One region of the Thalassotalea ponticola genome, then DNA from elsewhere that is predicted to be linked to it. Evidence: predicted binding sites of a transcription regulator. Region 1 holds the regulator's gene; the other holds the start of a gene.
What was found. The regulator MetJ, encoded in region 1, represses methionine synthesis genes. The targets are predictions, from matches to a motif close to TAGACGTCTAGACGTCTA.
Positions count from the first base shown of each region.

Region 2: a site for MetJ is predicted at 9,227-9,244, ahead of metA (homoserine O-succinyltransferase). Genes of this name have one in related genera too.

Region 1 is NZ_CP166871.1:3,176,203-3,187,175, forward strand. Features, by position in the region: gene ACAY30_RS13990 (ornithine carbamoyltransferase) at 1-691, opposite strand, end outside; gene argB (acetylglutamate kinase) at 720-1,502, opposite strand; gene argC (N-acetyl-gamma-glutamyl-phosphate reductase) at 1,492-2,529, opposite strand; gene argE (acetylornithine deacetylase) at 2,803-3,957, shown strand; gene metF (methylenetetrahydrofolate reductase) at 3,977-4,858, opposite strand; gene metB (cystathionine gamma-synthase) at 4,904-6,058, opposite strand; gene metJ (met regulon transcriptional regulator MetJ) at 6,252-6,578, shown strand; gene ACAY30_RS14025 (malic enzyme-like NAD(P)-binding protein) at 6,647-7,894, opposite strand; gene ACAY30_RS14030 (hypothetical protein) at 8,085-8,669, shown strand; gene ACAY30_RS14035 (adenylosuccinate synthase) at 8,782-10,080, opposite strand; gene ACAY30_RS14040 (DUF2065 domain-containing protein) at 10,225-10,380, opposite strand; gene hflC (protease modulator HflC) at 10,550-10,973, opposite strand, start outside.
Region 2 is NZ_CP166871.1:2,767,787-2,778,759, reverse strand. Features, by position in the region: gene ACAY30_RS12095 (protein-L-isoaspartate(D-aspartate) O-methyltransferase) at 1-108, shown strand, start outside; gene ACAY30_RS12090 (YqaA family protein) at 105-683, shown strand; gene ACAY30_RS12085 (peptidoglycan DD-metalloendopeptidase family protein) at 794-1,624, shown strand; gene rpoS (RNA polymerase sigma factor RpoS) at 1,701-2,639, shown strand; gene mutS (DNA mismatch repair protein MutS) at 2,767-5,337, opposite strand; gene recA (recombinase RecA) at 5,814-6,842, shown strand; gene ACAY30_RS12065 (S9 family peptidase) at 7,146-9,110, opposite strand; gene metA (homoserine O-succinyltransferase) at 9,312-10,247, shown strand; gene metH (methionine synthase) at 10,268-10,973, shown strand, end outside.

The sequences.
Region 1 (10,973 bases):
TATCCCCCATCGACAGCCAGGTATCGGTGTAAATTACCTGCTGATTTTGCGCTGCAGCAAGGTCGTTACTGAACACAATTCGACTGCCACTTTGCGCACTGATGATCGCGCTTTGTTGGGCAATTACTGGATCAACCTGATATCCCTCAGGGGTAATAATGGTAACGTTGACACCAAGTAGTGCCCCCATAATCAACAGCGATTGAGCCACATTATTGCCATCGCCAACAAAGCATAAATTCAAGCCTTTAAGGGTGCCGAATGTTTGGGTTAACGCCATGTAATCAGCGAGCGCTTGGCAGGGGTGGTAATCATCGCTTAAGGCATTGATAACCGGTACGGTTGCGTGAGCGGCGAGTTCATTCAATGCGGATTGGTAAAAGACTCGAGCGACAATGGCATCACACCAGCAACTCAAATTTTGGGCTAAATCACAAATTCGTTCACGTTCGCCTAACAAGCCATTTTGCTGGCCCAAATAAACGCTATGACCACCGAGCTTGGCAATGCCAACGTCAAAACTCACGTGCGTTCGCAACGACGGTTTTTCAAATAACATGGCAATCGACTTACCCGACAACTGGTTCTGATAATTTTTTGTCTGTGCTTTTATGTCTATCGCTGTGGCAATGAGCGAGGTCAGTTGCTGCTGATCTAAATCATTGTCTTTTAAAAAATGCTGTAACGACATAGGTACCTTCCAATTATTAATTATAAGTTTAGATGTTAGGAATAATGCGGGTACCAAATTCACCACCTGAATACATTTGCAATAAATGTTGTGGTGTTTTCCAACTGGTAACCGCGATACTTCGTCGCAATCTCGTTGCCGCTTCCAAGGCGGCGTTGACCTTGGCTACCATCCCTTCGCAAATCACCCCTTCGGCGATCAGTTGTTGGGCGTGTTGATGATCAAGTGAGCGAAGACAAGCATTATCTGCACCATAGACACCATCGATATCAGTTAAAAAAACCAATTCCGCCTGCAATAACATGGCTATGACGACCGCGGCATCATCCGCATTGACATTGACCAGTGAACCGTCGTTAAGCGCCCCTATTGAGCATACAATCGGTAAACACCCAGCACTGAGTAACGCGTTTAGCAACCACGGGTCGTTCGGTTGTGTTACACCCACTTGCCCCAAGTGCGCATCTCTAGGTTGGCATGTTGTTGTTTGTCCATCGTGTAACGCCACACCGACGGCCATAACGCCGGCTCGACTCGCCGATGCCACCAACTGTTTGTTGACGTCTCCTGCTAACACACCACTGATAATCGGCATATGGGATTTTGGAGTGATGCGCAACCCCGAGTGTTTTTCGCTAACCAAGCCGGCTTGTTTGAGCATTTTATCAATCATCACGCCGCCGCCGTGAACCAAGGCAATACGCACTGATTGTTGTTGAAGTTGGGCAATCACCTCAAATAACTGGCTTATCGCCTGCCGCTGTTGCAATATTGCGCCACCTACTTTTATCACCAGTGTTTTATCGCTCATAATGCCCCCTAATTAAGGCGGTCGACATAGCATAGCCAAAACGCATGTTGAAACATTGCACCGCTTGTGATGCAGCCCCTTTTAGGAGGTTATCTATTGCGCAACACACCACTAGGGTCCGTTTCTGTTGCTCATATTGCCAATGCAAATCGGCAAAGGGGGTTAGCGCCACGTTATCTATTTGCGGCCACTGGTTCGCTAAACGCACAAAAACCGACTGTTGATATGCCTGTTTAAACGTTGCATCAACCAACTCTTCAGTTGCATCACTCACTAACTTAACGGTTGTGGTTGTCATCAATCCGCGCTTAAACGGGGCAATATGCGGATTAAATACTATTTCAATATCTTGATTTCCGGCGTGTTGCGATATCTCCGGCTGATGGCGATGACTGAGAATATTGTAGGCTCTGAGGCTGACTTCGTTAAAACTGGTCGCAAGTACAGGCGAACGACCTGCGCCGCTTGCGCCACTGATACCATTGATTACCACAGCCTGGGTATTGTCTAGCAAACCGCTCTGGCACAACGGCTTGATCGACAATAAACTGGCGGTCGGATAACAGCCCGGTAAGGCGATAAGCTCAGCGTTGTCTAATTCGCAGTCGGCGAATTCAGGTAAGCCATAAACCGCTTGTTCTAGCAACTGAGGGTGTTGATGGTCAAAATCATAATAAGCCCGATAGTCTGCCGTTTGCTTAAGTCGAAACGCACCAGATAAATCAAACACGCAAATACCTAATTCGATAAAAGCGTGTGCCCACTGCTGCGAGTAGTGGTGAGGCGTGGCCATAAACACGGCATCGAGCTGTTGATGATGGCGCTCCAGCCACTGCCAAGAGAAAGGCTGAAGGTGGAAATCACACAAACCCAGCATCTGCGGATATAAATCGCTAAACCGTTGGTGTGCACTTGAACTGTGTTCCGACACCAGTAAATTCAGCGTATTTATTTGAGGGTGACAGCTCAGCAATTTAACCAGCTCAGCCCCGGCGTAACCGCTTGCACCTATTATCGCCACATTCATTTACCAACCTTCCCCAAATGCAATTTTATTCACCTTACAAAAAACCATTTAGCTCGCCGCCAAATCGCCGTCTCGCTACAGGCCAAACCGAAAACACGATCCAACAGATAGTTACCAAACGTAGACAATCTAAAAAAATAACCGTCAACGACGAAACGACCACAAAAATTCAATTCGCTCAGTTGACGATTAATAAAAAGATAACAATATAATAATATTTATGCAATATTATAGAATAATTATAATTTAACAGACGATAACAAAGAGCGTTTGATGACATCCACATTACCTAACTTGCAACAGGCACTCAGCCAGTTAATCGCTATGCCGTCGATCAGTTCAGATAGGCTCGACTTCGATCAATCCAATTTACCGGTGATCGAGTTATTAGCGAGCTGGTTTGAATCACTGGGCTTTACTATCAGCATTGACCAAGTGATTAACACCAACAACAAATACAATATGCTAGCTACACTTGGCTCTGGTGAGGGGGGGCTATTACTATCTGGGCACAGTGATACAGTACCTTATGACGATCAGGGCTGGCTCACCGATCCATTCAAATTACGGTTGATAGACGACAAATTCTACGGTCTTGGCAGTTGTGATATGAAAGGCTTTTTCGCCTTTGTATTGCAGGCGTGTACCGCCATTCCTCGGCATAAGCTCACTAAACCTCTGTATATATTGGTCACCGCAGATGAGGAAACGACCATGGCTGGCGCGCGCTTTTTCGTCAAACAGCAATTAGTCAAACCCGAGGTCGCCATTATTGGTGAACCCACTGAGTTGAAGCCTGTGCACATGCACAAGGGTCATATGTCGCATCGCATAACGGTGCGCGGCAAGTCCGGTCATTCAAGCGACCCGGCCAATGGTCTCAATGCAATTGAGGTTATGGTGGAGGTTATTCAACGCTTGCAACTACTGCGCAAACACTTACAGCAAAATTACCGCAACGCGGCGTTCAGCGTGCAACAACCGACGCTAAACTTAGGTGCGATAAAGGGCGGAGATAACGCCAACCGCATATGCCAAGATTGCTACCTCGATATTGACCTGCGGGCCATACCGGGTATTGCCGATGAAGATTTATTGGCGTGGCTTGCCGATGCGCTATTACCGATTTGTAAACAACACCCCGGTAGTATTCAAATGCAGCCACTACACGCCAGCTCGCCAGCGTTTAAAGAAGCACAGGATAGCGAGTTGGTGGTCAGTGCCCAGCGCTTCTCTGGCCATTGTTGTCAAGCCGTTAACTACGCTACTGAGGCACCATTTATTCAGCAATTAGGTTGCCAGACGTTGGTCTTGGGGCCGGGCTCAATTGACCAAGCCCATCAAGCAAATGAATACCTACACGTTGATCAAGTTGAACCGACCTTGGCGTTATTACACCGGCTAATTACTCATTATTGCTGCGCGTGAGCGCACTTATCATGTTGCGTTAAGGTCTAACGCCGAGAGTGTGACAAATTGCATAGGTTAACTCTGAGCGATTCAAGGTATAAAAATGAAAGTCATTTACCCCCTCACTGCACAAAATTTTAACCTGCTCCATCGCAATATTTGCCCCCACTAAGTTGCGCGTGGTTGGGTCGTCATCTAAGCCCTCATAAAGCTGCCCCATCCAGTCTGGGACACTCACATTGGTAAGTGCTGCAAATCGCTTCAACGTGGCAAAATTTGAAACGGGTAATATGCCGGGCACAATATCGACATCAATACCTACCGCAACGCAGCGATCGCGAAAGCGCAAAAACGCGTCCATATCAAAAAAGAACTGGCTAATTGCTCGCGTAGCTCCCGCATCAACCTTGCGCTTCAAATTAACCAAATCAAATTGTGCATTAGGTGATTCTGGATGCGTCTCTGGATAAGCGGCGACCGAAATCTCAAAGTCAGCCACCTGCTTTAACAAGCTAACTAGGTCATTGGCAAACATCGATGGTTTACTCTGGCCGTCAGGTAAATCACCGCGCAATGCAACGATATGACGAACGCCACTGTGCCAATAATCCTTGGCAATATCGATGAGTTGCTCGGTCGATGCATCGATACAGGTTAAATGGGGTGCCGCTTGTAGGTCAGTCTGAGCTTGAATGCGTTTGATAACTGAGTGAGTGCGATCTCGGGTGCCACTTCCCGCGCCGTAGGTAACCGAGACAAAACTCGGATTTAACGGCGCCAGTCGTTCTACCGATTGCCATAATGTCTGTTCCATTGCGGCGCTATTTGGCGGAAAGAACTCAAATGACACGTTTAAATCGCGATCTAAATCGCGAACGGTGCGGTTTAATAATTCTAGCTGTCGAGCTTTCGCATTCATAACACACTCCTGCTGTTATTGATCGAGTTCTATAAGTCAAAGCTGTTAAGTCAAAGCGTCTAACGCCTGTTTGAGATCAGCGACGATATCAAGTGCCGACTCAATCCCCACTGATAAGCGCAGTAACGACGGCGAAATTCCCGCTTGTTGTTGCGCTTTGGCATCCATGCCTGCGTGAGTCATCGTTGCTGGATGAGCAATAAGCGATTCCACCCCGCCTAGTGATTGAGCCAAGGTAATTAAGGTTAACGAGCTAACAAACTGACGCAGCTGCTGATCTTGTCCCGCCAGTTCAAAAGACACCATAGAGCCGTAGCCAATTTGTTGTTTACTCGCAATATCATGCCCTTGATGATCGCTAAGCCCCGGATAGTACACTTTCGCCACCTGTTTATGGGTGGTTAGCAACTGCAGTACCGCTTGGGTATTAGCACTGTGCTGCACAATGCGCAGCGGCAGCGTTTTTATACCGCGTAGGGTTTGATAAGCATCAAACGCACCGCCGGTAACACCGATGCAGTTTGCCCACCACGCTAGCTCTTCACCAAGCGCTCGATGTTTGCAAATGAGAGCGCCACCAACGACATCCGAGTGGCCGTTGATAAACTTGGTGGTTGAGTGAATAACAATATCTGCACCGTGCTCTAACGGTCTTTGTAGCTCTGGCGATAAAAACGTATTGTCGACAGCAACAACGGCATCAACACAACGTGCCAACTCACAAATTTGGGCGATATCAACAATGCGCAGCAATGGATTACTTGGCGTTTCAACAAGTATCACCTTGGGCTTTTTACGCAATGCCAAACGCACTGCGTCAAGGTCGGTTTGATCGACGATATCAACGATAAACTGGCCGCGTTTGGCCAAATGGGTGAATAACCGGTAACTACCACCATAACAATCGTGGGGGATCAAGATTCGATCGCCACTGTGCAATAGTTGACACAACAGTAAAATCGCAGCCATACCGGTATTGGTAACGATTGCATGTCGCCCACCTTCGAGATCGGCTAAGACACTGGCGAGTGTATAGGTAGTCGGATTTGCTGTGCGCGCATAGTCAAACTGACGTTTTTGGTTAAAACCTTTGAGGCTATACGTCGTCGACATGTGTAGCGGTGCCACCACGGCACCGTAGTGCGCGTCGCGATTAATGCCCGCTTGAGCGGCAATGGTTGCACTTTGTCGCTTACTCATCGTCAGCCTCTCAAAATAGATGTTTAGACGTCTATAAATCTATAACTAAAAAATCATCCGGTCAAGAAAATATAGACATCTAAACGTCTTTGCTGTTGAATATTGACTAACATCGCATATTCAGTACAATTTGTAGAACAGTTATCAGCGCCAATATTGCCACTGATACATTGCAAAAATTAAGGGAACTCAAATGGCTGACTGGAACGGTGAATACATTAATCCATACGCACCACATGGTAAAAAAAGTGAGCAAGTGAAAAAAATCACGGTCTCCATACCGCTGCGCGTATTAAAAGTACTGACGGATGAAAGAACTCGCCGGCAAGTGAACAACTTGCGTCACGCAACCAATAGTGAATTATTGTGTGAGGCATTTTTACATGCCTTTACTGGGCAACCCCTGCCCAGCGATGAAGATCTGGCTAAAGACAACGAACATCAATTGCCAAAAAGTGTGCGCGAAGCGCTAGAGCAACAGGGCATTACCGATTTTTCCCCGTTTGAAGAAAACGACTAAAAAAAAAGTGCGTTATACGCACTTTTTTTATGTCTTGGCAAAATCTAGACCACACAGAGCTGCAGACCCTAGTCTATATTCATATAGTTAGTCGGCAGATCGATGCCCGCCACACCAGACTCGACAGCGGCTTTTGCCACGGCCAAGGCAACTTTTGGTAGTAAGCGAGGATCCATCGGTTTGGGAATAATGTATTGCTTGCCAAATTCTAATGTTGCGCAGCCACTGGCACGCAGCACAGAATCAGGAACGTCTAAGCGGGCAATTTGACGAATCGCCTCAACAGCGGCAACTTTCATCGCATCATTGATTTGTCGAGCTCGAACGTCTAGCGCCCCGCGAAAGATAAACGGAAAACACAACACGTTGTTGACCTGATTTGGGTAATCGGAACGGCCTGTGGCCATAATTAAATCATCTCGGGTAGCGTGCGCAAGTTCAGGTTTTATTTCAGGGTCGGGGTTAGAGCACGCGAATACAACCGGATTTTCAGCCATCAGTTTTAATTGCGGTGCAGATAACAAATTAGCACCCGACACTCCGACAAATACGTCGGCGCCATCGATGACGTCGTCTAGGGTACGCTTGTCGGTATTGTTGGCAAATAACTTTTTAAACTCATTTAAATCATCGCGACGAGTGTGGATGACTCCCTTGCGGTCAAGCATGTAGATGTTTTCGCGTTGCGCACCACAGGTGATCAGTAGCTCCATGCAAGCGATAGCGGCGGCGCCCGCTCCCATACAAACAATCTTGGCAGACTTGAGTTGCTTACCTTGAATGTCTAGCGCATTGAGCAAGGCGGCGGTAGTGACAATCGCGGTACCGTGTTGATCATCGTGAAAAACAGGGACTTTACAACGCTCTATTAGTGCTTTTTCGATGGCAAAACACTCAGGCGCTTTAATATCTTCAAGGTTGATCCCGCCAAAGGTATCGGCAATATTCGCTACCGTATTAATAAAGTCTTCTGTGGTGTTGTGTTTAACTTCGATATCAAACGAGTCGATATCGGCAAAGCGTTTAAACAACAGCGCCTTGCCTTCCATTACCGGTTTCGAGGCCAGAGGTCCTAAATTGCCGAGACCGAGAATAGCTGTGCCATTACTGATCACTGCGACAGTATTGCCTTTGTTGGTATAGCGATATACAGCATCGCTGTTGTCAGCTATTTCGCGCACTGGTTCAGCCACACCAGGGCTATACGCCAGAGACAAATCATCAACCGTATCTGCCGCCGTAGTCAGGGCGACACTGATTTTGCCGGGTTTCGGGTGAGCGTGGTAGTCGAGGGCTTTTTGACGAAGATCTGTCATTGATATATCCTTTGCTATTAAGCTATAGGTTGTTATGTGTATCGGGGATTGTAATTTTTCCGTATGTTACATGAAAACTTACCAAATAGTTATCAGAAACAGGTCGTACTTTATCGACCGAGCTAGGGTCTTACCAATATCCAACCGAGCGGTTAGGCTGAGTCAACACAACAATAACAGAGAATCTTTTATGATAGGTAAAGCACCGGTCTTATTTGCCGTTGCCATCGCGGTCAGTCTATGGCCATTGACAGGCAACGCCAACAGCCAAGCTCAACACCAGTTCTTTCAGTCGTTGACGCGATTGTGTGGTCAAGCGTTTTCAGGGCAAGTGATCACCGATTCAAGTGATAGTGAAAACTTTGCCAATAAGCAGCTAATTATGCATGTGCGACAATGCTCAGAGAACGCAATTGCAATTCCTTTTTATGTCGGTGACGATGCTTCTCGTACTTGGCTGATCACTAAAACCAATGATGGCTTGCAACTTAAGCACGATCATCGCCATAAAGATGGCACAGCTGATAAGTTGACCATGTACGGTGGTATCACTGAGGATGACGGTTGGCCACAATTACAAAGCTTTGTCGCCGATGATGACAGTAAGCAACTGTTTGTCGAAATGCAATTATTTGAATCAATAGATAATACTTGGCGAATCGCAATTTACCCTGAGCGCTTTAGTTATCAGTTAGTACGCTCTGGACGGGTGTTTCGAGTAGACTTTGATTTAACCAAACCAATTCCCCCACCTCCACCACCTTGGGGTCACTAATCGCCCTGCACCGCATCGCTGCGCATTGCGCAGAGCAAATAGGTTGTGAGAGAAAGACGAGAAGTGTGGAAACAAAAAAGCCGGCTAATGCCGGCTTTTTGTTTGAATCATTTTACTCGTCAAATGGATTGACTAAAATCATCGTTTCAACTCGGTCAGGACCCGTTGAAATAATATCAATCGGCACGCCGGTTACTTCCTCTAAGCGCTTGATATACGCTACCGCGTTGGCAGGAAGTTGGTCAAAAGACGTTGCGCCAACGGTTGACTCGTCCCAACCAGGCATAGTTTCGTATACCGGCGTAATGTTCTCATAACCTTCAGCGGCCATTGGTGGTACCGTCAGTACCTCACCATCTGCTGTTTTATAGCCAGTACAGATCTTTAACTCTTTTAATCCGTCAAGAACGTCAAGCTTGGTTAAACAGAAACCACTAATCGAGTTTACTTGTACTGCACGGTGCATAGCTACGGCATCGAACCAACCACAACGTCGCTCTCGACCTGTTGTTGCGCCAAATTCATGACCAACGGTACCCAAGTGATTACCGATTTCATCGTTTAATTCGGTTGGGAACGGACCTGAGCCTACGCGCGTTGTGTACGCTTTAGTGATACCAAGCACGTAATCAAGGTAGCGAGGACCAAAACCACAGCCTGTTGCTACACCGCCAACGGTGGTATTTGATGAAGTAACATAAGGATAGGTACCGTGATCGATATCAAGTAATGTGCCTTGTGCGCCTTCAAACATGATTGACTCGCCATTTTTGCGAGCTTGATCTAGCGTCTCGCTGACATCGTTCATCATCGCAATGATAGTCGGTGCGATAGCCATCACTTCTTGGTAAACGGTTTCAACGTCTAGAGCGTCTGCTTTGTAGTAGCTGGTTAGCACAAAGTTATGGTATTCCATAATCTCAGCTAATTTTGCTTTGAATGATTCAGCATCTAATAAATCGCCAACACGAAGACCGCGACGGGCAACTTTGTCTTCGTAAGCAGGACCGATACCGCGACCTGTGGTACCAATCTTCTTCGATCCACGAGCGTGTTCACGAGCATTGTCTAAGGCAATGTGGTACGGCATGATTAACGGACAGGCATCACTAATAAGCAAACGCTCGCGCACTGGAACGCCGCGCTCTTCTAGCATGCTAATTTCTTTCATTAACGCTGTTGGGCATAACACAACACCATTACCGATCAAGCATTTAACGTTTTCGCGTAAAATACCTGATGGAATTAAATGAAGTACGGTTTTTTCACCGTTTACGATTAGAGTATGACCCGCGTTGTGACCACCTTGATAACGAACAACGTATTTCGCTTTATCCGTTAACAAGTCTACAACTTTACCTTTACCTTCGTCACCCCACTGGGTGCCTAAAACAACGACGTTTTTGCCCATAATATATTTTGCAAATCACCAAAAAAATTGAGGTCGAATTCTAACAAATACATTATCCTAGATCATCTTTTTTGTGTGATTTTTTACCTTCAATTGTCAGCGAAAAGTGACGATAAATTAAGTTATCGCGACCAATAGATAAGACTAACCGTACAACCACAGCATAATGATAGCACCTAATCCTACCAATAGCAGACCAATTTGGCGGATTTGGCTGGTTGGCTCATTGGCCAGTTTTAACATAAAACTCTGCCAGCGATTTGGAAAGAGCAATGGCGCAAGTCCTTCAAAGATAAACATAAGTGCAACCGCGCTTAGTAAAATGTCATAGCTCATCGTGGGTATAGTCAACCGTGGTAAGTACAACCCTAAGCAACACAGTTACCGCGATTGACGGCAGGATGAATCGGCTTATTGGCTGTTGTGTTATTGATGAAAAAAAGCCCACAAACATGTGGGCTTATTTCGTTTACTGGTCTTTACTGTTGTCTTTGAGATAGTGGAAAAAGTCACTGTCTGGTTTGACAATCATGATGTCGCCCTTGTTGCTAAAGCTTTTTTCATACGCTTCTAAACTGCGCACAAAAGAATAGAACTCAGGATCTTTGTTAAATGAATCAGAGTATATCTTAGCTGCTAGCGCATCACCCTCACCTCGTACTTCAAACGCCGTTTTATTGGCATCCGCTATCATGATGGCGATTTTTTTGTTGATCGTCGCTTCAATTACCGCCGCTTTCTCACGACCTTTCGAGCGATGCTCTTTGGCAACAACTTCACGTTCTGCACGCATACGTTGGTAAATTGAATTACTAACTTCGCCAGGTAAGTTAATGCGCTTTACGCGGACATCGATAACTTCAATACCCAACTCCGCCTTTGACGACTCAGCG
Region 2 (10,973 bases), 410 kb from region 1:
GAGGCACAGCAAACGTTAAAGCTGGTTGAGCGTCATGGTGATAGCATACAGGTTAAAAATATTACAGCGGTGCGTTTCGTGCCACTCGTTGCAGGAGAGTTGTTGTGAAGATCTTCTCGGCCCTTTACCAGTGGACCATGCGTTGGGCAACGCATACCGCCGCACCGAAGGTTTTAGCGGTGTTGTCGTTTGCCGAATCGGTATTTTTTCCCATTCCCCCGGATGTACTATTAGCCCCAATGGTGTTGTCAAAACCGGAGCACGCATGGCGGTTAGCAGGGATAACCACCTTGGGGTCGGTATTAGGTGGCGTCGTTGGCTATTTTCTCGGTTATTGGTTATTCGAACCAGTCATTAAGCCTTTGTTAATTGATTTTAACTATATGGGTAAGTTTGAACACGCCATGCAATGGTTTCAGCAATACGGAGTATGGGTTGTGTTTATAGCCGGCTTTTCACCTATTCCATACAAAGTGTTTACGTTAAGCGCCGGCTTTTTACAAATGCTCTTTTTACCGTTTTTATTAGCTTCAGCGGTTGGTCGGGGAATGCGTTTTTATTTAGTTGCCGCATTAATTAAAGCCGGTGGTGCAAAAATGGAACACAAGCTTCGCAACAGTGTTGATGCCATCGGCTGGGGGGTCGTTATTCTGGCCGCAATATTGTATGTTGTATTTGGCTGATTTAATTTTACATGTAAAGTGAGCTAACTGTATCAAACGGCGTGTAATTATTGTGCTGTTTGACAACATGAGCGGTTCTCTGTTTTAACTAGGTAGCGAAGTAACTTGCGATGATTAATAACCGAAAACAAAAACGCATAACGCCTGGCTTAGCAATGCTGGTAGGGGTTGGTTTGTTATCAGCCTGTGCTGAGCGCACCAAGCCCGCACCGGTTGTCAACTTGTCAAATCACGTTGTCGCAAAAAAACAGCTACCCCCCATTGATAGCGAGCGTTATAAAGTGAAAAAAGGGGAAACCCTATACTCTATTGCATTTCGCGCAAAAACGGATGTGCGAGCTCTGGCACAACTGAACAATTTAAAACCGCCTTATCACATTTACCCCGATCAAATATTGCTCTTATCCGCAGCCAGCGCAGCAGTTGCGAGCCCTGCAGTAACGGCTAAAAATAACTCAGTAAGTGCGCAAAAAATAATCAAAAAAACGGTTGCAAATGACAAACCCAAAGAGTATGGTGTTAAAAAGGAGAGCACATTCACTGCAGTAAAAGTGCCTTCTTTGAAACAAAAAGTAAACGAATGGATTTGGCCTGTTAAAGGTAATATTTTATCTGCGTTTGACACCGCTGATAAAGGCAGCCAAGGTATCGAAATAGACGGTAAACGCGGTCAACCCGTAAAAGCCGCCGCCGATGGTTTGGTTGTGTATGCAGGTAGTGCCCTTAGAGGGTATGGCAATTTAATAATAATAAAACACAATGATGACTATCTAAGCGCTTATGCACATAACGATGAGTTATTGGTTAATGAGCAGCAAACAGTAAGTGCGGGAAAAGTCATTGCGAAGATGGGTAGCACAGGTACCGACCGTACCAAGTTGCGCTTTGAAATTCGCTTTAGAGGAAAATCGGTAAACCCTATGCATTATTTACCGAATTGATGCGTTGATAAACAATAAAAATAACGAGGCAAATGTGATCGATTAATAATAATTTGGGATTAATTGGGAGACGTCGATGAGTAACGTTAAAACTCCAGATGCGACTGCACAAAAAACAGCAGACGCCAATGCAACTGTAATAGTGAAAGACACAGTTAGCGAAGAAACCGTATCAAGTTTAGATGCAACGCAAATGTACTTGAGTGAAATTGGATTCTCGCCATTGTTGAGTGCTGAAGAAGAGGTATTCTTTTCGCGCAAAGCGTTAAAGGGTTGTGAAGCCTCTAGGGCGAGGATGATTGAAAGTAATCTTCGTTTAGTTGTTAAAATCGCACGACGCTATAACAATCGTGGCTTACCGTTACTCGACCTTATTGAAGAAGGCAATCTCGGTCTTATCAGAGCCGTCGAAAAATTTGACCCAGAACGGGGCTTTCGCTTTTCAACTTATGCAACATGGTGGATTCGTCAAACAATAGAACGAGCTATCATGAACCAAACTCGAACCATTCGTCTTCCCATTCACGTTGTTAAAGAACTCAATGTCTATTTGCGCGCAGCTCGTGAGTTGGTGCAAAAACTCGACCACGAACCCACCGCTGATGACATCGCCGCGAAGTTAGACGTTCCCGTTGCAGACGTCAGTAAAATGCTCAAATTAAATGAGCGTATAACATCTGTTGATACCCCGTTTGGCGGTGAATCAGACAAAGCTCTGTTAGATGTTATCGCCGATGAAAAGAGCCAAGGCCCCGAATCTGATTTGCAAGATTCAGACATTCGCCAGAACATTGTTCACTGGCTAAATGAACTCAATTCGAAACAAAAAGAAGTATTGGCACGTCGCTTTGGCTTGCTCGGTTATGAACCGGCGACGCTAGAAGATGTAGGACACGAAATTGGCTTGACCCGTGAGCGGGTGCGTCAAATTCAAGTGGAAGCATTAAAGCGTTTACGCGATATCTTATCGTCACAAAACTTGTCGATAGAGTCGCTGTTTCAAGCTGAGTCGTAATAGAGCAACCGTGCACAGCATTCTGTAGGAAAAGCTCACTCAGCAAGATCGTTTTGATATACAGCGCAATAAACTCAAATACAAAGCCCACTCTCTAAGTGGGCTTTTGTTGTCTAACGGTTACACCTTACACTTCGCGCTGTAATTGATAGAGTAAATCCAGTGCCTGTTTGGGCGTTAACTCATCAACCGATAATTGTTGGATCTGCTGTATCACCGGATGAGGTTCGTTGAACAGATCAATTTGTTCGACTTGCATCGGCGTGCTCGTCAGCACGGTTGGCGTTGACTGACTCTCTAGCTCACTCAAACGCTGCTTCGCTCTATTGATCACCACTTTTGGGACACCAGCGAGCTGTGCAACTTGCAAACCGAAGCTCTTTGAGGCCGCGCCTTCTTGCACAGCATGCATAAACACAATGCTCTCGTCGTGTTCTATTGCGTCTAAATGCACATTGGCGACGTGTGGCATTTGCTCAGCCAGTTGCGTCAATTCAAAGTAGTGGCTAGCAAATAAGGTAAACGCTTGGGTTTTAACCGCCAAATATTCAGCGCACGCCCATGCCAACGACAAGCCGTCATAGGTCGACGTACCGCGGCCTATTTCATCTAAGAGTACCAGAGAGCGCTCGCTGGCATTATTGAGAATATTAGCGGTCTCAGTCATCTCAACCATAAATGTTGATCGACCACTGGCTAAGTCATCAGAGGCGCCAATGCGAGTAAAAATACGGTCAACAATGCCAATTTCCGCGCTGTCAGCGGGAACAAAGCTACCGACGTGGGCAAGTAAGGTGATCAACGCGGTTTGTCGCATATAGGTCGACTTACCGCCCATATTAGGTCCGGTAATTATTAACATGCGCCGTTGGTTGTTAAGTTCAACCGGATTGGCGATAAAAGCATCATCTGTCACTTGTTCAACTACTGGGTGACGGCCGGCACTGATGTGTATACCCGGTTGGTCGGTTAACTTGGGACGTTGATAGTTGAGTGTTTCAGCCCGTTCGGCAAAGGTGTTGAGCACATCTAAGCTAGCGACTGCTTCAGCACAGTGCTGTAATTGTTCTATGTACTGTTCAAATAAATCAAACAACTGCTCGTAGAGGCGTTTTTCAAGGGCCAAAAAACGACTTTGTGCCGAGAGCACTTTTTCCTCGTGTTGTTTTAATTCGTGGGTAACAAAGCGCTCATTATTTTTCAGCGTTTGCCGGCGAATATAATGCTCGGGAACATCCTGAGACTGGGCGCGGCTGATTTCAATATAAAAGCCGTGTACCTTGTTGAAGCCAACTTTTAACGTTTGAATACCGCTGCTTTCTCGTTCGCGGGCTTCCAATTGCTGGAGAAAATCTGTGGCGCCTTGGCTAAGTGACCGAAGTTCGTCTAATTCACTATTGTAGCCAGGTGCAATAACACCGCCGTCGCGGATGAGAACTGGTGGATTCTCAACAATGGCATTATCCAGTAGTTGTTGTAAATATTCTATCGGCGCTACGTCTTCGGCCAATTGCTGCATTAGCGGTGCTTGGCAAAGTGCCGAGAGCTGATGTAATTCAGGCAGTCGCGTTAACGCATTGCGCAACCGGGCAAAATCTCTTGGGCGTGCGCTGCGCAGCGCAATACGCGCGACTATGCGCTCAATGTCGCCAATGCTTTTGATCACCTCATACACATCCTGCTGTAAATCTTGCTGCAGAATATCGGCGATTGCATCTTGGCGTTGTTCAAGTAGGGCGACATCGCGCAGTGGAAAATGCAACCAGCGCTTCAGTAAGCGCGAGCCCATAGCGGAAGCGGTTTTATCGAGCACAGATGCTAAAGTATTGTCATAGCCTCCGGCGAGATTTGTTGTCAATTCGAGATTTTTACGGGTTGCTGCATCTAAAATAACGCCGCTTGAATAGGCTTGAGCCTTGATCGATCTAATATGTGGCAAAGCACCGCGTTGAGTGTCCTTGACGTACTGCAATAAACAGCCAGCGGCACTGAGCCCCAAGGGATAATCGGCGACACCAAACCCAGATAGCTGTTTGGTTTTAAACTGCTCGTTGAGTAGTTTGTTTGCTGTTGCTAAGTCGTATTCCCAATCAGGTCTGCGACGTGTGCCTTTTAAATCATTGATAAGGTCGATAGCGGCAAAGGACTCGGGGTAAAGCAACTCCGCTGGATTGAGACGTTGTAACTCGGCTTGCAACTGCTCACGGGTTTTGGGTTGGCAAATAACAAAACGGCCAGAGCTCATATCGAGATAGGCGATGCCAAACCCTTGATTCGATTTTTCAAACACCGATACCAATAAATTGTCCTGCTTGTCTTGCAGTAGCGCTTCATCAGATAGGGTACCAGGAGTAACAATGCGAACCACCTTTCGCTCTACGGGACCTTTACTTGTCGCAGGATCGCCAATTTGCTCACAAATGGCTACAGACTCGCCAAGTTGCACTAACTTAGCCAAATAATTTTCAACGGCGTGGTAGGGTACTCCCGCCATAGGGATTGCGTTACCGCCCGACTTTCCACGTGCGGTTAGGGATATATCAAGTAAATCAGCGGCTTTTTTCGCATCGTCATAGAATAACTCGTAAAAATCACCCATGCGATAAAACAGCAGTATATTTGGAAACTCCGATTTTATGGTTAAATATTGCCGCATCATAGGCGTGTGATTGGCGTTGTCAGAAAGATGGTTTGTCATGGATTTACTTAAGTTGATCTGTTTGACGAAAAAAAATCAAGGTCAATAAAGGCGCTTTTTCTGCAGTATTGAACCGTGAAATATCTGATGAAATGTGTTCTGTAAAGATGTTAAAATAATCCGCGCAAAAGCGCAAAGACGTTTTGCCAATAATCCTTGTTTATGTAGATTATTGTGAATCAATAGCGAACAGCAATTAGCGCTAACATTGAAAGGCGGTTGTTGCATTCAATGTAATGGTTGTAGAGTTAATTACACCTTGCAATAAAACCACTGTATAAACAAAGCTAAATTCGCTTGTTGACCAGCTTAAATATGGTGGTAACTACAGGTCAACTCATTAAAAGTTGTTTATTTTCAAAGTGTTATGTTTTTTGTTTAAATTTTTTAGCAAAAGGTATTGATACTGTACGATTATACAGTATACTGTTCATTAATTACTGGATAAGTTATAAAAAAATTCACTGGAGACCACAATGGATGCGAATAAAGAAAAGGCGTTAGCCGCGGCATTAGGCCAAATTGAACGTCAATTCGGAAAAGGTTCAATCATGAAATTAGGTGAGAACCGCAGCATGGATGTTGAAACAATTTCTACCGGTTCATTGTCGTTAGACGTTGCGCTTGGCGCAGGCGGTTTACCGATGGGACGCATCATCGAAATTTACGGTCCAGAGTCAAGTGGTAAAACAACGTTAACCCTTGAAGTTATTGCCGAAGCCCAACGCAACGGCAAAGTGTGTGCGTTCGTAGACGCCGAGCATGCCTTAGACCCAATTTACGCTGAAAAGTTAGGTGTGAACATTGACGACTTGTTGGTATCTCAGCCAGATACCGGTGAGCAAGCATTAGAAATTTGCGACATGCTAACGCGCTCAGGTGCCGTTGACGTTATCGTGGTTGACTCGGTAGCAGCGTTAACACCGAAAGCTGAAATTGAAGGTGACATGGGCGATAGCCACATGGGTCTACAAGCGCGTATGTTGTCGCAAGCTATGCGCAAACTTACCGGTAACCTTAAGCAATCAAATACGATGATGATTTTTATCAACCAGATTCGTATGAAAATTGGTGTGATGTTTGGTAATCCAGAAACCACAACTGGTGGTAATGCATTGAAATTCTACGCGTCAGTACGTCTAGATATTCGTCGTACAGGTGCGGTGAAAGAAGGTGATGCAATCACTGGTAACGAAACTCGCGTTAAAGTGGTTAAGAACAAAATTGCTCCACCGTTTAAACAAGCTGAATTCCAAATCATGTACGGTGAAGGTATCAACAACATCGGTGAGCTTATCGATTTAGGTGTACAACACAAGCTAGTTGAAAAAGCCGGTGCATGGTACAGCTGTAACGGTGAGCGTATCGGTCAAGGTAAAGCCAATGCCTGTAACTTCTTAAAAGAAAATCCAGCCATGGCTAAAGATTTAGATACTAAATTGCGCGCATTACTACTAACACCAGCGACGCCGGTAGAAGAAGCTCTAGAAGAAGAATCTGAATAACTTAGCGTTTAGCTATAAGAAATAACCAAAGGCCGCATCAGCGGCCTTTTTTATTTGTGTTTGTTAATGGGGCGAGTGTACCATGTGAATTAACCATGCGTATTGTCATCAATTGACACAGACCAAACTCGCGTTAATCATCGCCAATCAATCTCACTTTGTCAGCGCAAATCTGTGGCATATTTGCCAAATCTTGTTTTAAGGAAATATTAAAAACAATCTGACTGGACAAGTGCACGAGATCACAATAAAAAAACACCTCACTCACCTAAGTGACTGAGGTGTTTTTATGTTAACGCCAAATTAACTACCGATGTGTTCTTTTATAAAGTCCAGCATCGTCTGCAGCGTGGTAACTCGGTGTTCAGGGGTGATAAAACCGTGGTATTCGTTGTCGATATACAAGGTTTTATAAGGGTGTTTTTTATCGCGTAACGCTTTTTCCAACGCTTCGGCTTGTGAGATCGGCGTGCGTTCATCGGCACTACCGTGAATCAACAATATTGGCGCCTTTAATTGATCAACATTGTGAACCGGTGAAAATGGCTTAATGGTTTCATGGTCGATACCGCCGAGTACTTTGTTTAAGTAGTGGCGCCCGTACGGGTGGCCGGGAGTATCACCATCAGTAAACATCATTTCTAAATCGTAGACACCCGATGCGCCAATGACACATTCGTATAAATCAGGCGCTAAAATAGCGCTTTGCACCGCGGAATAAGCACCAAAACTGCCACCCCAAATACAAATTCGATTTTTATCGGCAACCTTACTGGCGATAGCCCACTTAGTGGCATCAATTATGTCGTGTTGAATTTTGCGTCCCCACTCTTGATAGCCTGCTTGCTCAAATGTTGCACCGTATCCGCCAGAACCGCGAAAGTTGACTTGCAATATCGCATAACCCTGAGATGCTATGGCTTGGGTACGCCAGTCGTATTCCCAATAATCACGTGGCCCGTGCGGTCCACCGTGTGGGTGAACAATAAGTGGTAAGTTAGCATCTTTCTTACCATTTGGTAAGGTCAAATAACCGGTTAACTTCAAGCCGTCGCGACTGGTAAAGTGAAACGGCTCAACTCGGGCAAGCTTTTTCTGATCAAGCCAGCTTGCTCGGTGGGTGAGAAACTGGGCTTTATTGGTTTCAGTATTGTATAAATAATACGTACCTGGGTTGCGATCACCAGACACATATACGGTGAGAATTTTGCCGTCTTCGGTAGCACTGGTGATCTCGACCGAGTCGCCTTTAAACGCGGCGTACAGGTTTTTGTGTACATTCGCGTGCTCTACCTTATCGTTAAAAATCAGATAGTTTGAGTAGTCTTCGTCGATGCGAATACCATAGGGTTGGTTTTTGTAGTTGGTTAACACATCACTGATTTCAACGTACTCGTTGTGATAAATCTTATGCAATTTTTGCGTTGAAAATTGATAAGAATACAAGGTTCCGGTATCACCACTGTTGTAGTAAATGAAATACACTTTGTCATTGTCTGCGGAGAATCCCTGTGGGTCGATATCACCATCAGAGGTATCTAGACCAACATCAAACGATTGCCATTCACCGTCGACGTCTCGGTAAAACAGGTCTTGAGTTCTATCGACATTAACACCCTGCGCAAATCGCACTTCACCATTGTGATCAAGAAGTATATCATTACCTCGACCTGGCGAGCGCAACAGTTTGCGTTGTTTGCCGGTATAAACGTCAAGCAGGTAGATCTCCGCGTTGGCGGCCTCTTTATGTCGTGCATTTTGCCAGGGACTCACACTAATAATAATTTTTCGAGGGTCTTGTTTATAAAGCGAGGCAATATAGGCGTGACCGGCAGATACTTTACTTCCTGTTCGACCTCGTATTGAACTGGTCTCGGTTACCGCAGCAGTTGCGCCAAATATTGATTCAGGCTGACTGCCATCGTAGTTGACCGCAAATAAACGACCCGTAGAGTAGGTTAGGTCTAACGGTCCGTAAAATGAGTTAATGCTGATCACCACACGTTCATCATTTACCCAATCGAAATAGCCGATACTCTCTTCACCCGACATGTTAACCGCATAGGTTACTTTTTTGGTCTTGGTATCAACAAACACCAAGTTTCTTTTGCCTTCGTTGACGGAGCGAATGGCAATGTGCTTACCATTTGGAGAGATTCTGATCAGATCGTTTTCGATATCACGAGCAAAATCGTGCAGCTCGATCGCCTGAACTGACGTGACGCTTAAGCTGATAAGTATGGCGAATATGCGCTGAAGTAGCTTCATAACATCCCTATTATTTAAGTTATTATTTTGTTAAAAGTTGTCTGTTTTTTAACACGTTTGTCGTTTATTTTCAATACAATGGCGAGTAAATGATGGCCCTAACGAACTCTTTTATTTAGACGTCTATACGTTTAGATGTTGACTTGTAGTGGGTGTTTAGTAGTATAAAAAGAAGACAGTAAGCGACTTAAGGAGATATTTGTGCCAATAAAAATACCGGATAGCCTACCGGCATTGTCGGTTTTGGCTAATGAAAATATCTTTGTTATGTCACAAGGGCGAGCGCAGAGCCAAGATATACGACCGATGCAGTTAGCGATTGTCAACTTAATGCCCAATAAAATTGAAACCGAAATTCAATTACTGCGCATGTTGTCAAATACACCGCTACAAGTAAATGTGGATTTAGTGCGTCTTCATCTCAATGAGCCAAAGCATACTGCCAAAGCCCATGTAGATGCGTTTTATGTACTATTTGATGATATTAAGCACAAGCGTTACGATGGGTTAATTATTACTGGCGCACCACTTGCTCAACTGGAGTACCAGCAGGTTTCCTACTGGCAAAAAATATGTGACGTATTCGCGTGGGCTAACAGCCACGTTACCTCAACTCTGTATTCGTGTTGGGCAGCGCACGCTGCATTGTACTATCGCTTTGGCATCGAGCGACAATTGCGACAAACCAAGCTATCCGGGGTTTATCGCCATCAAACCATGGTCGCCAACGAACCGTTAACCCGGGGATTTGACGAGTACTTTCTAGTACCCCATTCTCGGTTTGGGCAACTACCCTTGGATACCTATAAGCAAGTCGAGCAACTAGCCATATTAGCGCACTCGGCGCAAGCCGGAGTCTATTTAGCGGCGACAAAAGATAAGAAACACGTGTTTGTGACCGGCCATCCCGAGTATGACGCCACCACGTTAAACGACGAATATCAACGTGACTTAGCTTCTGGCGTATCGCCTCACTGTCCTGAAAACTATTATCCGGACGATGACCCAATAAACACACCGGTCAATAGTTGGCGCAGTCACGGTAGCTTGTTATTTACCAATTGGCTTAATTACTACGTGTATCAGATTACTCCATATCAATTGCAGCACGGCAATACGCAAACCGTTAAACGATAGTGGCTCAGTTAGGAAATCTTGTGAAATCAGCATCGGCATTATTAATAGAACAACAATTACAACAGCGCATATTAGTCCTCGATGGCGCCATGGGGACGATGATTCAGCAACACCAGTTTAGCGAGCGTGATTTTCGCAGTGAGCGCTTTGCCAAGTGGCATTGTGACGTAAAGGGCAATAACGATTTACTGGTACTAACCCAACCTGAGGCAATCAAAGACATCCATCGTCAATACTTGCTCGCTGGTGCGGATATCATCGAAACCAACAGCTTTAATGCCACACGCATTGCCATGGCAGATTACGATATGCAAGAGTTATCGGCCGAAATCAATTTACAAGCTGCCCGTATAGCTCGCCAAGTGGCCGATGAAATCACCAAGCTTGAGCCGCACAAACCGCGTTTTGTTGCAGGGGTGTTAGGGCCGACCAATCGCACCTGTTCTATTTCGCCAGACGTTAATAATCCGGCATTTCGCAACATCAGTTTTAATGAACTCGCCTTAGCGTATCGCGAATCTACCGCAGCACTGATCGACGGCGGCGTTGATATCATTATGATTGAGACCATCTTCGATACGTTAAACGCTAAGGCCGCCATTTTTGCCGTTGAAGAGGTCTTTGCCGAATGTCAAATGCGTTTACCAATTATGATCTCCGGCACCATCACCGATGCTTCGGGACGGACACTTTCCGGCCAAACGACAGAGGCGTTTTATAACTCAC